Regions from separate parts of the Shewanella sp. GutCb genome, predicted to be linked through region 1. Evidence: predicted binding sites of a transcription regulator. Region 1 holds the regulator's gene; the other holds the start of a gene.
What was found. Region 1 encodes sigma-54, which starts transcription at its own class of promoters, with help from an activator protein. Its sites were predicted from a motif close to GTTGGCACGNNNNTNGNNT; they were not measured.
Positions count from the first base shown of each region.

Region 2: the regulator sigma-54 is predicted to act here: its motif matches at 3,384-3,402, upstream of CXF86_RS21990 (nitrate reductase).

Region 1 covers NZ_PJBL01000020.1:46,078-53,538, forward strand. Annotated here, with positions in the region: gene mgtE (magnesium transporter) at 1-816, opposite strand, end outside; gene CXF86_RS12045 (HPr family phosphocarrier protein) at 902-1,177, opposite strand; gene rapZ (RNase adapter RapZ) at 1,164-2,018, opposite strand; gene ptsN (PTS IIA-like nitrogen regulatory protein PtsN) at 2,487-2,930, opposite strand; gene hpf (ribosome hibernation promoting factor) at 2,933-3,220, opposite strand; gene CXF86_RS12065 (RNA polymerase factor sigma-54) at 3,251-4,762, opposite strand; gene lptB (LPS export ABC transporter ATP-binding protein) at 4,900-5,631, opposite strand; gene lptA (lipopolysaccharide transport periplasmic protein LptA) at 5,628-6,176, opposite strand; gene lptC (LPS export ABC transporter periplasmic protein LptC) at 6,240-6,797, opposite strand; gene kdsC (3-deoxy-manno-octulosonate-8-phosphatase KdsC) at 6,794-7,345, opposite strand; gene CXF86_RS12090 (KpsF/GutQ family sugar-phosphate isomerase) at 7,347-7,461, opposite strand, start outside.
Region 2 covers NZ_PJBL01000106.1:128,086-135,546, forward strand. Annotated here, with positions in the region: gene CXF86_RS21970 (methyltransferase domain-containing protein) at 1-572, shown strand, start outside; gene bioD (dethiobiotin synthase) at 600-1,265, shown strand; gene htpX (protease HtpX) at 1,559-2,422, shown strand; gene CXF86_RS21985 (tetraheme c-type cytochrome CctA) at 2,724-3,071, shown strand; gene CXF86_RS21990 (nitrate reductase) at 3,446-6,226, shown strand; gene cobA (uroporphyrinogen-III C-methyltransferase) at 6,226-7,122, shown strand; gene CXF86_RS22000 (glycosyl transferase) at 7,115-7,461, shown strand, end outside.

The DNA.
Region 1 (7,461 bases):
CATACCTGCCATACCCATCATCGAATGTTCGGCATCTTCTCGAATAACATCGACCACATCATCAATGGTAATACGGCCAAGCAACTTGTTATCATCATCAATAACGGGGGCAGAAACCCAGTCATGACGCTCAAACAGTTGCGCCACTTCACTGTCGGACATACCCACGGGAATAGCTTCGAGATCGGCGGCCATGATCTCTCTAATCGATGAATCTGGATTACAGGTGAGTAGATCGGCAATGCGCACACCGCCGAGTACTCGGTCCTGTTTATCGACCACATACAGCATATCGGTTGCGGCTGGCAGTTCGCCGCGAATTCTCAAATAGCGCAATATCACATCGATATTGACGTCGGGTCTTAGGGTTACAGTATCGGTATTCATGATACTGCCAGCAGTATCATCGGGATAAGAGAGCGCCTGCTCAACCCTGACACGGTCTTGGGCACTCATCGACTGCAGCACTTCATTAAAGATGCTGTCTGGTAAGCTTCTAAGAATGTAGGCTAAGTCATCGGTATCCATGCTTTCAGCCGCTTTAGCGACGCGCTCTGGACTCATTTGGCGAATAAGATTGTCTTTAAGCTCTTCGCCTAACTCATCAAGAATTTCACCTGTGTGCTCTTGGTCAATCAATTGCCATAAAACTTGGCGGGTGCGGGGCGGCGAAGATTCGAGAATAAAGGCGATATCGGTGGCTGCCATATCCTGCAACATATTGCGGACATGAACAAACATCCCGCTACCTAATGCTTTATTTAGCTGATTGAGGCGTTGGTCTGTTGTTTCGTTGTCTAAGACTTCAATCGGCATGGGTCCCTCGCAGGGTCTTTTAAAAGGCGCTTATCATAACGTAAGTAAAGGGGGATAAATAACAAATATTAGGAAAATGGACGGACTAATTATCTTCGTCGAATTTGGTATTGATCAAATGACATATGGCATCTAACGCTGGTTTTGCATCTGGGCCGTTGGCGAGAAGCTGTATGGATTTACCCATTCCAGTTTCTAACATGAGTAAGCCTAGTACACTTACCGCTGAAGCTTGCTTTTCACCTTGAATAATAGTGATTTGGGCATCAAATTCTGAGGCTAAAACCACCAGTTTTGTTGCCGCTCTGGCATGTAGCCCGAGCTTATTGCAGATGGTGACTTGCCGTTCAATCGTTGGCATTTTTTAACTCTCTATGGCTAGAAGTGACTTTATGTCGGCCTTTTTTGAAGTGTTCAGCGAGTCGTTCTGTGACATAAACAGAGCGATGCTGGCCACCAGTACAACCAATAGCGATAGTGAGGTAGCTGCGGTTGTTACGTTCTAAATCGGGTAACCAAGTCTCCAATAAATTCTCGATCTGCCAGATAAACTTATTGACTGTAGGGTGCAGATTTAAAAACTCTTGCACGGGTTTATCGAGCCCTGTCATGGGTCTGAGATCCGGCTCCCAATGTGGATTTGGAAGAAATCGAACGTCAAACATAAAATCAGCTTCAGTTGGCATGCCATGTTTAAACCCAAAAGACTCAAACTTGATCATCAGCTCTTTATCGACGTTGCCTAATAAGATCTCACGTACTTGGTCATTGAGATCGTAAATATTGAGGGTAGAAGTATCAATATAATGGTCAACGATCTTAGCGAGCGGTTCCAACTGGCGCCCTTCAAGCTGAATTGCTTCTTTTAATGAAATGTTTGCATGAGACAAAGGGTGCAGACGACGAGTTTCGTTGTAGCGCTTGAGGAGCACTTCATCGCTAGAGTTTAAAAAGAAGCTCAATAACTCCACGCCTTCTGGCAAATTGGTCAGATGCTTAATCCATTCGTTCTCTTTTTCTGGCATGTTGCGGATATCAACACTAATAGCGACTAACTCTGAGTTACCAGAAAGTTGTTCAAGCAGGGTGCCCATCATTGGCAATGGTAGATTATCGACACAATAATAGCCGAGATCTTCTAGCATTCTTAACAGTACTGATTTGCCTGAGCCGGAACGACCAGAGACTAGAACGAGTTTCATCTTTTCACTACCTAATAAAAGTTAGAATTAATGTTTTATAAATGTATACGGGGTGTACAAGATTATAGATTAACTTTTTTCTGGCTTAAAGCAATAGCTTAGGCTAGTTGGTAATAATAAATAATATTGCTGTAATAAATGCCTAGGTCGTTAAATCTTACTGCTTGTATATCGGTAATCTCTAGCGACTTACGGACTTGAGTCCGTCGAGATAGTTGCACTTTTAGGTTTGTTTTTACCGCAGTTTATACATTATTTTGGCGAGGTGGGACGATACGGAGGCAATGCAGTTTAATTATTCTCCACAAATAGCCTATAACACGGCAACAATAGCTTAGGAACACTGGTTTAAGTGTTTCTAAGCTATTCCTACAAGAGTGTGTAAGCGTTTCTCTTTGCTCATGTCTTGTACTTCTTGAACATCAAAAAATGCGTAAAAACTAAGCTCGACAGATCAGAGACCTCTCACTATTGAGTGATTAAGTCATATAACTCAGATTCACTCTTACTTTTTCTCAACTGCTTCACGATCGCTTTGTCGTTAAGCTTTTCTGCCATTGAAGACAGCGTCGCGAGATGTTGCTCACATTGATCTGCGGGCACTAACAGGGCAAATAATATATCAACCGGTTGCTTATCTATCGAGTCAAAAGATATCGGTGTTTCACATTTGATTAATATGCCCAATGGATGGTCAATATTAGCCAATCTCCCGTGAGGGATTGCTATACCGTTGCCTATACCTGTGCTACCCATTTTTTCGCGAGCCAACAGGCTTTCGAAAATCTCTTGTGAAGAAAGGGTAGGGTACTGGGCAGCGGCAATATCGCTGATGAGTTCCAGTACTTTTTTCTTACTGCCCGGAGTGGCACAGGTAGTGCATTCCGGCTGCAGGATGGTACATAGTTCCATCGTTAGTGTTTGGTCAGCTTCTCTTTGTGTTTAATAACCTGACGATCTAATTTGTCGATCAGGGAGTCGATTGCGGCGTACATGTCCGCATGTTCCGAAGTGGCAAAAACTTCACCTTTTTTCAGGTGAATTCGTGCTTCGGCAATCTGTTGCATTTTTTCAACATTCAATATGACGTGCACATTATTGATCTGATCGAAATGACGTTCAAGCTTTGTAAATTTTTCTTCAACATAACTGCGCAGTGACGCAGTGATTTCAATGTGATGCCCAGTAAGGTTAATTTGCATAGAAAGATTCCTCCAAGTGTCTAATTTTAGTTATAAACTCTTGCGTTGGTTTGAGGGCGGGATCATCATTGCTTCGCGGTATTTCGCGATGGTACGTCGAGCAACTTTAATCCCCTGTTCTGCCAACAGTTGCGCCATTTTGCTATCGCTTAATGGTTTCTGTTGGTTTTCAGCTGCGACTAACTTCTTAATAAACGCTCTAATTGCTGTTGATGAGCACTCTCCACCGTCGTCGGTTCCGACATGACTAGAGAAGAAATACTTTAACTCGAAAATACCTCTAGGGGTATGCATATACTTTTGTGTGGTCACCCTTGAGATAGTGGATTCATGCATCTCTACGGCTTCAGCAATGTCGTTGAGTACCATAGGTTTCATGGCTTCATCACCATATTCGAAAAATCCCTGTTGGAACTTCACAATACAGTTGGAGACTTTTAGGAGGGTCTCATTACGACTCTCAATGCTTTTAATAAACCATTTAGCTTCTTGTAAGTGACTACGAATAAATTGGCCATCTGCTTGATTTTTTTGGCTACGAGCCATCGAAGCATAGTGTTGATTGACGTTGATTTTTGGCATGTAGTCGGGGTTGAGTTCAACCACCCAACGGCCTTTCTTTTTTGTCACTGAAACGTCGGGGATCACATATTCGTCTTTACTTCGCGTGACTGCCAGGCCCGGTCTTGGGTTCAAGGTTTGAATAAGCGTGATAGCATCACGCAGGTCATCCTCTTTGAGCTTAGTCTTACGCATCAATTGCCTAAAATCACGTCCAGCAATCAAATCTAAGTAATCTTTAATGAGCAGGCGAGCATTGTCTATATGGGGTGTTGTTTCTGCATATTGAGCTAATTGGATAAGCAGACATTCACTGAGATCTCTGGCTGCGACGCCGATAGGGTCGAAATGCTGCACGCGTTTGAGTACGGCTTCCACTTCGTCTATCTCGATCTCTGGATCGCCCATTGCTTCAAGAATATCTTCACAATTCTGAGTAAGGTAACCTCGCTCATCAACCGCATCAATAATGGCGGTGGCAATCGCTAGGTCATTATCAGAAAAAGGCGTTAGATTTTTCTGCCATTCAAGATGTTCGTATAAACCTTCAGTGGTTTCGCCTTGGAATGGCATATCATCATCGCGCATTCCGCCGGAGCTTGAATTCGAAGACACGGTATAGACTTCATCCCAAGTAGTATCCATTGGGAGTTCATCTGGCATTGAATCTTGCGTTAATGCATCAGAGGTGTCTACCGCAGCGCTATCCTGCTGTGGATCAACATCTGTGTTACTGCTGTATTCATTGTCGCTATCCGACTCTGAATAGCTGTCAGAGTCACTGGTGGTTCTATCTTCGTTGCTGATAGGCTCGCCATCGGATTGCTCTTCATCTAATTCAAGCAGTGGATTAGAGTCTAATGCTTGCTGGATCTCTTGCTGCAGCTCTAAAGAGGACAATTGCAAAAGGCGAATAGCCTGCTGTAATTGTGGAGTCATAGTTAGCTGCTGACCCATTTTGAGCTGGAGTGACGCTTTCATCTTACCGCTATTCCCTACACTGTAATTAAACGTTGAAGCTCGGTGATTTGACGAAGAGAGCTTAAAGAGTCAACACTTTGATTGTATTCATATACTTAGCTAATGCTATACAATTAAACCCGCATACTGTGGGTTAACTATAGCCTGAATTGTTCACCTAAGTACACTGCTCGAACCTGCTGATTATCTAATATCTCGGCAGGTGTGCCTTCTGCAATCAAATTTCCGTGACTTACGATATAGGCATGTTCACAAACGTCCAATGTTTCACGCACATTGTGGTCTGTGATCAACACCCCTAAGCCACGGCTTTTTAACTGTTCAATAATCTTTTTAATATCGATAACCGATATTGGATCAACGCCGGCAAAAGGTTCATCGAGTAGAATAAACTTTGGGTTGGCTGCCAGTGCTCGAGCAATTTCAACTCTGCGGCGTTCACCACCTGATAACGCCATGCCTTGGCTATCGCGGATATGGGTGATGTGAAACTCTTCGAGTAGGTGTTCAAGTTGCTCTTCACGCTGCTCGTTATTGATATCTTTGCGAGTCTGTAATACTGCCATGATATTGTCACGCACTGAGAGCTTTCTAAAGATGCTTGCCTCTTGTGGCAAGTAGCCAATGCCTTTACGTGCTCGGAGATGCATTGGGTCTAAGGTTAAATCATCGTCATCGATTAAGATCTGACCCTTGTCGCTCTGAACTAAACCAACAACCATATAAAATGTTGTGGTTTTACCTGCACCATTAGGACCCAATAACCCAACAATTTGCCCTGTTTTGACCGTTAAACTCACATCTTGAACAACGGCTCGGCTCTTATAACTTTTCGCTAAATTGCGTACGGTCAGCGTTTTTTGGGTCATTGCTGTTCCTGCTTTTTAATGGGTGCGGCTGGGGTTTCAGGCGTCTCTTCTTGATAAGCTTCAGGCTGAATGATAGTGATCACGCGATCATTACCTTTACCTGTACTTTCTGCGACTAATTTTTGTAGTCCGATATTGTACTTGATGCGGTTACCCGTGACTTGGCTGCCCTCTTGCTCCAAGGTTGCATTACCTAACAAGGTTAAGGTTCTTGTTGCCAACTCATAACGGATCTCTTTCGCACTTGCCATCGCCGGGCGGCCATCTTCCATCATTTGGGTATATGTCGCAGGATTACCCGTAGCCACGAGTATTTTTCCTGAGCTCGCTTCTTTAGAGAACACCCGTAATTCATCAGCCTTCATTTTAATTGAACCCTGAGTTACTTCTACAGGACCAAAAAAGATCACCTGATTATTTTTTATATCAGCTTCTTGGCTGGCAGCAGCAATTTTAACTTCTTGCTTTAAGTCATCGACTTGCGCGTAGCTACTAATGCTAAGCAGACACAACAGACCTGCAAGTATTGATTGATTGTATTTCATAACTTCCTTCTACTCCGCTATTGGGTTGCTAGCATGAGTGAGTATATTTGTTTTTTGAATCGCTTACTTAACATCGTAGATCCCTTCGACTTGACTGATCAACTTTACACTTTGGGCGTTAAGATCAGCATAAAGGCCTGTTCCCTGAATCACAAACTCATTGCCAGTGACGTAAATGATTTCATCAGAGGTCATAACCATCGTCTCTAGATCAAGCTCTAAATAGGAGGTAGACAATGTTTGGATCGGCTCTTCTGGACTAATAGAATCGATAATAACATTGTTTTCCAATGAGACCTTACCGGTTAAATTGTTATGGGTTCCTTTAGCCGCGGTTAAACGCCATTGGGCTTGACCATCATCGGGATAGATCAAATAAACCGGGTCAGTGAAGTAAGTCATACTGGCTTCTTCAAAGTGTTCCATGTGCTTGGCGGTGACTTTGCTATTAATGAGACCCGCTTCATTGTATTCAGTGCTGCGCATATCATTGATGATGTAGTTAGGGCGTTCGCTTATATCAATGTCTAACGTTTGGTCGCTTTTTTTAGACTGCACTTGCCAATAAAGGATCAGTGCGGTGCCAAATAAAGCGATAATCGCTAGGGTGACGCGATTCATATGCTCATCCCGTGAGCCGACTCAAACTTACCTTGGCTAAGTAATAACAAGTCTGTGAGCTCTCTAAGGGCGCCATGACCACCATTAATATGAGTTGTCATTAAAGCATGTTGCTTCACGTAAGGGTGGCCATCAGCGACGCAAACCGATAAACCGACCTCTTTCATCACCGGCAAGTCGACCATATCATCACCTATATAGGCAACTTCATTTGGGTTGACATTGTAAAGTGCTAATAACTCATTGTAGGGGCTTAACTTGTTATCAACGCCTTGATAAATATGAGTGACGCCGAGTGCTGTCATTCTATCTTCGACAATTTTTGATTTTCGACCAGTAATAATCGCCACGTTAATGCCGCTAGAAAGAACGGAGCGAACACCGTAACCATCTCGAGTGTGGAATGTTTTAAGCTCTTCGCCGGAGTTGCTCATATAGACTAGGCCATCGGAAAATACGCCATCTACATCGCAAATAAGCAGTTTGATTTTGCTGGCGGCTTGCCAAACATCATCGCTAATCGGGCCATAGAATCCCTGTTTAGACATGTTAAATAACTCCTGCTTTCACCATGTCGAGCATGTTAAGTGCGCCGACAGGTTGTTGCTGTGAATTGATGACTATCAAACCATTAATGTTTTTCTCTTCCATCACTTTTAATGCT
Region 2 (7,461 bases), on a different contig from region 1:
TTATCTGTGTCGACATCGCACAAGGAATGCTGCGCACGCTGAAACAAGACTTTCCAGATTACAAGGCGCTGTGTGGTGATGCGCAAAACTTACCTTTGTTGGATGCTTCAATAGCGACGGTTTATTCCAATGTTGCACTGCAATGGTGTAGCAATCTGCCGCTTGCGGTAGCAGAAGCCAATAGAGTCCTTAACGTGGGGGGGGAGTTTAATGCCAGTATTGTAGCCGAAAATAGTCTGTACCAACTGTCAGATCTCCGCTTAAACGTTAACCGATTTAAAAGCGAACGAACGATAAAAGACTGCTTTAATGAAGATGTTTGGACCATTGAGCATATAGAGACGCGTGCTATCACGGTATATTTTAATGACTTTAAGTCGTTACTTCAGTCCATTAAAGGTGTTGGTGCATCTACCGTTGAGGTTAAAAGTCAGCTTAATCAAGGTCACGTCACATTGAGAGGGCGAGGCGATTGGCAAAAATTGCTTAATAAGGCAGAGTTAAGCCGCGGCCCGCAGGGGCTTCCTTTGACTTATAATATCAGTTTTATCAAAGCGAGAAAGACGCGTTAATAAAGGCTGAAAAACCTTGGAGTATGCATGACTTATTTTGTAACCGGGACTGACACTGACTGCGGTAAAACGTTAGTGTCTTCAGCATTGTTAACAGCAGTAAAGGGAGAAACGGTTGGGTTTAAACCTGTAGCGTCAGGTTGTGAGCAAACCGAACAGGGCCTTAGAAACAGTGATGCACTAGCGCTGATGGCAGCATCAAGCATCAAGCTTCCTTATGACGACGTTAATCCGTTTGCCTTTTTACCGGCTATTGCACCGCATATCGCCGCGAGCGAACAAAATATCTTGTTGTCACCGAAAAAGATCCAAGCCCAACTCAATATGGCGCAATATTTAGGGGCCGACTTCGCACTTGTCGAAGGGGCGGGTGGTTGGCGTTTGCCATTAGGCGATGGTCACTTCATGTCTGAAGTGGTGCAAGCGATGCAACTGCCAGTAATATTAGTGGTTGGCATGAAACTAGGGTGCTTAAATCATGCGTTGTTGACTGCAGAAGCGATTGAGCGAGATGGCCTTGTAATTGCGGGCTGGGTTGCGAATCAAGTTGACGCTGACATGGCTAATCAACAAGATAACCTAGCGGCATTACAACAGATGATGTCAGCACCGTTTCTTGGCCATATTCCTTATCTAGGTAATGCTACAGCAGCAGAAGCGGCGTTGCACCTTGATGTAACACTGCTCGCTTAGACAATCAACTCCTCGCTATTTTAGCCCTTTAAATGACGCTAAATTGTTCATTTTATTAAGGGCTATCCCTCTGTTAAAAAAGATTAATCTTCTTATCCTTCTATTCAGTAGCGATTTAAGATTAGATTAATAAAAACGGCATAAACTCGCAGCTCCTGATAAATAAAGCGAATCGTCTAAGATAAACGCAGTTGAACTGTTTTTTGCTTAGCGCACCTTGAAATTTCAACTTTTGGACATATTATGTCTTTAAGAGTGTTTATCTGGAACGTATGAATCCTACAGGAGCTTAAATGAAGCGTATATTTTTACTGATTGCTACCAATATGGCGATCTTATTAGTGGCATCAATCGTGATGTCTATTTTGGGTGTTAATACTTCAACCATGGGTGGACTGTTAGTCTTCGCTGCTATTTTTGGTTTTGGTGGTGCATTTATCAGCTTGGCTATCTCTAAATGGATGGCAAAGAAAACCATGGGTTGTGAAGTCATTACAACGCCTCGTGATAATACCGAGCGTTGGCTCGTTGAGACGGTTACGCGCCAAGCGGAGCAAGCGGGGATTAAAATGCCTGAAGTGGCCATTTATCAATCGCCAGAATTCAATGCTTTTGCAACGGGCCCGAGTAAAAACAACTCGTTGGTCGCAGTCAGTAGTGGCTTACTTTATGGTATGAATCATGATGAGATTGAAGCGGTACTCGCTCATGAAATCAGCCACGTTGCTAACGGTGATATGGTGACGCTGACGCTTATTCAAGGCGTGGTTAATACCTTTGTGATTTTTGCAGCTCGAGTGGTTGCAGGCATTATCAACAATTTTGTGTCTAGCAATGATGAAGAAGGTGAAGGCCTTGGTATGTTCGCCTATATGGGCGTTGTCTTTGTGCTCGATATGCTGTTTGGTATCTTGGCATCAATGATAGTGGCGTACTTCTCTCGTATTCGTGAGTTTAGAGCAGATGAAGGCGGTGCTAAATTGGCCGGTAAAGCGAAGATGATTGCTGCGCTCGACAGGCTTCGTCAAGGCCCAGAGACAGGCGCTATGCCAGCTCAGATGTCAGCACTTGGTATCAATGGTAAGAAATCAATGTCTGAATTATTGATGAGCCATCCACCACTTGAGAAACGTATTGCGGCTCTAAGAGCAAGCTAATTCATGTTTCACTAATAAAGCCGATTCGGAGGTTAAACTTCCGAATCGTGTTTTTACCACTCAAAATCAAGATGATAATTGAACGCTTGTGGGCTTTCATAGCGCAAGTGAGCCGTATAATTTGATGGAGCGCACGTTTTGCTATTTACCACAATGATATGATCTTCAAACTAAATTAGTTGCGAATTTGTCATTCCTTAGCTAAATTAAGCTAAGTCGTGCTAATAATATTGATCGCAAGATGGAAACAAACCTGACTGATAGCGTTTCCACTATGCGGACATTAAATGAGGATACAATTGTGAGCAAAAAACTATTAAGTGCAATCTTTGGTGCGGCTATCGCAGCGCTAGCATTATCTCCTGCTGTTTTCGCTGAAGGCCAAGAACTGGCTGAAATGCATGCAGAAATGGACGGATGTGAAGCATGTCACGCAGACGGTTCTCCATCTGCAGATGGCGAGTACGAATTTGAGCAATGCCAATCTTGTCACGGTACATTAGACGAGATGGACGCTGTTCATCAACCACACGATGGCATGTTGATGTGTGCTGATTGTCATGCACCTCACGAAATGAACGTGGGTGATAAGCCAACATGTGACAGCTGTCACGATGATGGCCGTACGGCAGAGTCAATACTTAAGTAACCTAAACCGTTACCAATAAAAGCCAGCTTCGCGCTGGCTTTTTTGTGCCAAAAATTTGAGACTGATGTTTTTAATCGATGTCAGGCGTCAATAGTGACTCAATGTGGTCACCTGATCTTTTTCCGTTGATTCGTCCTCTTGTTGTTATTTGTCTATCGTTTTAAATCTGCTAATACCTCTTTATGGTTATCCCATTGTTTTTTATCAATAGTTTGCCTGATTTTAGTGCGTGAATATGCACTCATGTAGCACATTAGATGATAACTTATGAATTCGTTTTCTTTATTTAGTATATAAAACAGTTGGTTGTGTATTGGCATAGGATTTGCGAAGTGATAGGCATGAGTTAATACTAATATTAAGAGATGCTAATCATGCCAAGCTGTAAAACAACCTGTGCATACTGTGGCGTTGGCTGCGGGGTTACAGTTAATAATCTTATCGAAACAGACAGCATCAGCTTTTCACACCACCCTACATTGACGGTTTCTGGTGATAGTGAACATTCGGCTAATTCTGGAGACTTATGCGGTAAGGGACTTGCATTAATCGATAGTTTAAACATTCCGAATAAATTACTGTACCCACGCCGAAGAAACCGTTCAGGTTTAGAGGCCGGCGATCAAAATATTAGCTGGTCTGCTGCGACAGTAGAAATAGCGAAAAATTTTAAAGATACCATCGCTGAGCACGGAGTCGATTCTGTCGCTTTCTACCTTTCAGGTCAGTTACTGACCGAAGACTATTATGTTGCCAATAAGCTTGCCAAAGGGTTTATGGGTACCGCAAATGTTGATACTAACTCCAGATTATGCATGTCGTCAGCGGTAAGTGCCCATATACGAGCTTTTGGAGAAGATGTGGTTCCTGGTTGTTATGAAGATCTGCAACTTGCTGATGTGGTGGTATTAGTCGGGGCAAATACCGCTTGGACCCATCCGGTTCTATTTAAAAAAATTCTCGCTGCTAGAGCAAAGCGTGGTACTAAAATTGTGGTAATCGATCCACGGCTAACAGCCACAGCGTCGCAAGCAGATCTACATTTGCAACTCACTCCAGGCTCAGATCTGCACTTATTTAATGGTTTACTCTGTTCCCTAGCCGATAAAGGCCAACTGAATGATGACTATATACATCGTCATACGGAAGGCTTCAAACAAGCACTTCATAGTGCCCGACAAAGCGGTGCCACGCAGGCCGACATTGTCGATGTCACAGGGCTTGAAGCAGATAAGATTGAATTGTTTTACGCACTTTACCAACAAGATCATAAAGTGGTTACAGCCAGTAGCCAAGGCGTTAATCAGTCAACCTCTGGCACTAACACTGCTAATGCGATTATTAACTGTCACTTGGCGCGAGGTGATATCGGTCAAGTTGGTTGTGGCCCCTTATCGTTAACGGGACAACCCAATGCAATGGGAGGTCGTGAAGTAGGCGGCCTGGCAACCCAGCTAGCCTGTCACCTTGGCTTTTCGGAGCCAGAACGGCAGTTAGTGGGAGACTTTTGGCAGACATCAGCGCTGCCAAAATCCAAAGGATTAACCGCCACTGAGATGTTTGCCGATATGGCAAAGGGTAAAATAAAGGCGGTGTGGATTTTGGGCACCAACCCGGCGGTTTCAATGCCTGATACCCAGTTAGTAAAACAGGCATTACAGCAGTGTGATTATGTGGTGGTTTCTGATATTACAGCCGACACCGATACCGCTCAATATGCCGATATGTTACTACCGGCGCAGGGGTGGTCAGAAAAGTCAGGCACGGTCACCAACAGTGAACGAACTATTAGCCGTCAACGCGGCTTTATTCAGCCTCAAGGAGAGTCAAAAGCGGATTGGTGGGCGCTGTGTGAAGTCGCAAAACAGCTTGGGTTTAATGATGAGTTTGCATTCAAAGACAGTGCCGATATCTTTAATGAGTACGCTAATCTCACTGTAAAAGTGCAGCAAAACTTTCCTGAAAAACAATTATCCCTCGCGGGTTTATCAGATCTATCCACTGAGCAATATAAGCAACTAATACCCACCCAATGGCCGGTTGAACATGTCGATGCGATCGGCCAAAAAAACATTCGCTTATTTACCCAAGGTCAGTTTGCCACTCACAGTGGTAAAGCTCACTTTGTAGAGACTCGATTGTCTCAAGCGAGCGATATCCAAGCCGTGATTGACCATCATTCCTTAAGTCAGAATCGAGTGCGGTTAAACAGTGGTCGTAGTCGCGATCAATGGCACACCATGACGAGAACGGGGCATATTGAGCAACTGGCAGCCTCAAATTATCAACCTGAATTGATGCTCGATGCACATACTCTGAATAAGCATGGGTTAGAGGCTGGTGGGCTGGTGGCAATTAAAACCGATAACCTAGTGGAGCCACTTATCGCTCGAGCGGTGATTGATGAATCACTATTGCAAGATACAGCGTTTCTTTCAATGCATTGGTCATCGCAATTTAGCAAAAGTGGTGGTGTAAATAAGGTAACAGCCGCTCATGTTGATCCTTTTTCAAAACAACCCGGTTTTAAAAATCAATGGGTTGAATTGCAACATCAGCAGGTGTTGCAGCAGGGGATCGAGTGGGGGCAGACGCTAATCGATCCTCAGCAACTTTGTTGGGACGTAAAGCAGCAACTCCGCGGTGGGGTCTGCCGTCATATTGCGGCAACATCGAGCTTTACCTCTGAGATGATGGAGCTTGAACAGCACCGTGGGGCGAACCTCAGTCCATTGTCTTACCACCGTATTATGCACTGGCGCGATCAAGACAAACAGATTTACTGCATCCTCAGCCAAGGTAGCCTCAAAAGCTTACTTATCACATGTGAGCAGGTGTTAGACATTGATGTTAACGCGATTCAATCCTTTATCAACAATCCTTTTGATACTAAATTTATTAAATACTTACACCAGGTTTTACGAGCAGGTAGTCGCAAAGTGGTCTGCGCCTGTACTGGCGTGACCGAAAATGAAATTGAGCAACAGATGCTGGTGAGTTTTGACTGTGGCGCGACAACAACGGCGTTGATTGTCGACGCGGTGCAGCAAAAACTCAAATGCAGTGCTGTGTGTGGCAGCTGCTTAAACCAAGTGAATGATATTGCCGATTCAGTTATTGCAGAACAACAGAAATCAAAGCAGGAGGTTGCTTAATGAAACTCAATCATATTGGCAAGTTAACGCGATCAATAAAGCCAACAAATAGTGACTTATTGTTGGTAGAGCTACTGCAGCTTAAGGACCCCACGGGTAACGATGACCCCAATACAGTAACGATTGTAGGGGCGGGTTGTGGTGATATCGATATGTTAACGATTAAGGCGGCCAGAACGATTACAGCAGCACAAGCGATCGTCTATGACAATTTGGTGAGTAAAGATATTTTGCAATTAGCCGCTGATGATTGCGACATGTATGACATGGGTAAGGGTTTTGGAAAACCCAGTGCAACGCAAGAACAAATAAACCTAAAACTGCTGCAGTTAAGCCAACAAGGTAAAGTGGTTATTAGACTTAAGGGCGGTGATCCTAATGTGTTTGGTAGAGGCGCTGAAGAGGCCCTATTTTTGGCTGAAAACGGCGTTAAAAGCCATTTCGTCGCTGGAGTGACTGCCGCGTTAGGCTGCGCTGCTGGTGCGGGGATCCCGTTGACGCATAGAAAGGTTGCGCGCTCGGTTACTTTTGTGACCGGACATCTTTGTGATGACACCGCGATAGAGTGGGCGGGATTGTTAGCGGCAAAAAGTACCATGGTTTTCTATATGGGAAAAGAGAGAGCGGCTGATATCGCCCATGGTTTACTACAAGCGGGAGCAAAACTCTCTTTACCTGTGGCCTTTATTAGCAATGGTGCCCGCGATAATCAATCGATAATGACCACCTCTGTGCAAAATATGGTGGATGTTGCCACGACCATTAACGTCGACGGTCCAACGCTTTTAATCGTGGGAGAGGTGGTTGGTATAGGGCAAGAGCTAGCGCAATGGTTGGCTGCTTGTGATATCAACAGCGATGTTAAAAGTAATGCATTTGAGCGTGCATATGGATAGTCACAATAATAAGCTCACAGGAGTGACTGACCCGGCAGAATATCGACAGCTTATTAAAACGCTTGGCCGAGGTAAAAAAGGGTCTCGATCATTGACGTTAGTTGAAAGCTTTCAGTTGGTTCGTGGTTTTTACGACAACATTGGCACTGTTACCCAGCTTAGTGTGGCGTTAATGCTTATGCGCGTAAAAGGTGAGACCGCAGAAGAGGTTGCTGGGGCGGCACTCGCTCTGCGCTCTACGGTCGATAATCAATGGCAGCAACTTCAGGTCGATATTGACTGGCCCTGTTATGGCGCAAAGAGAGATCAGCTGCCTTATTTACTGCTGAGCGCCAAACT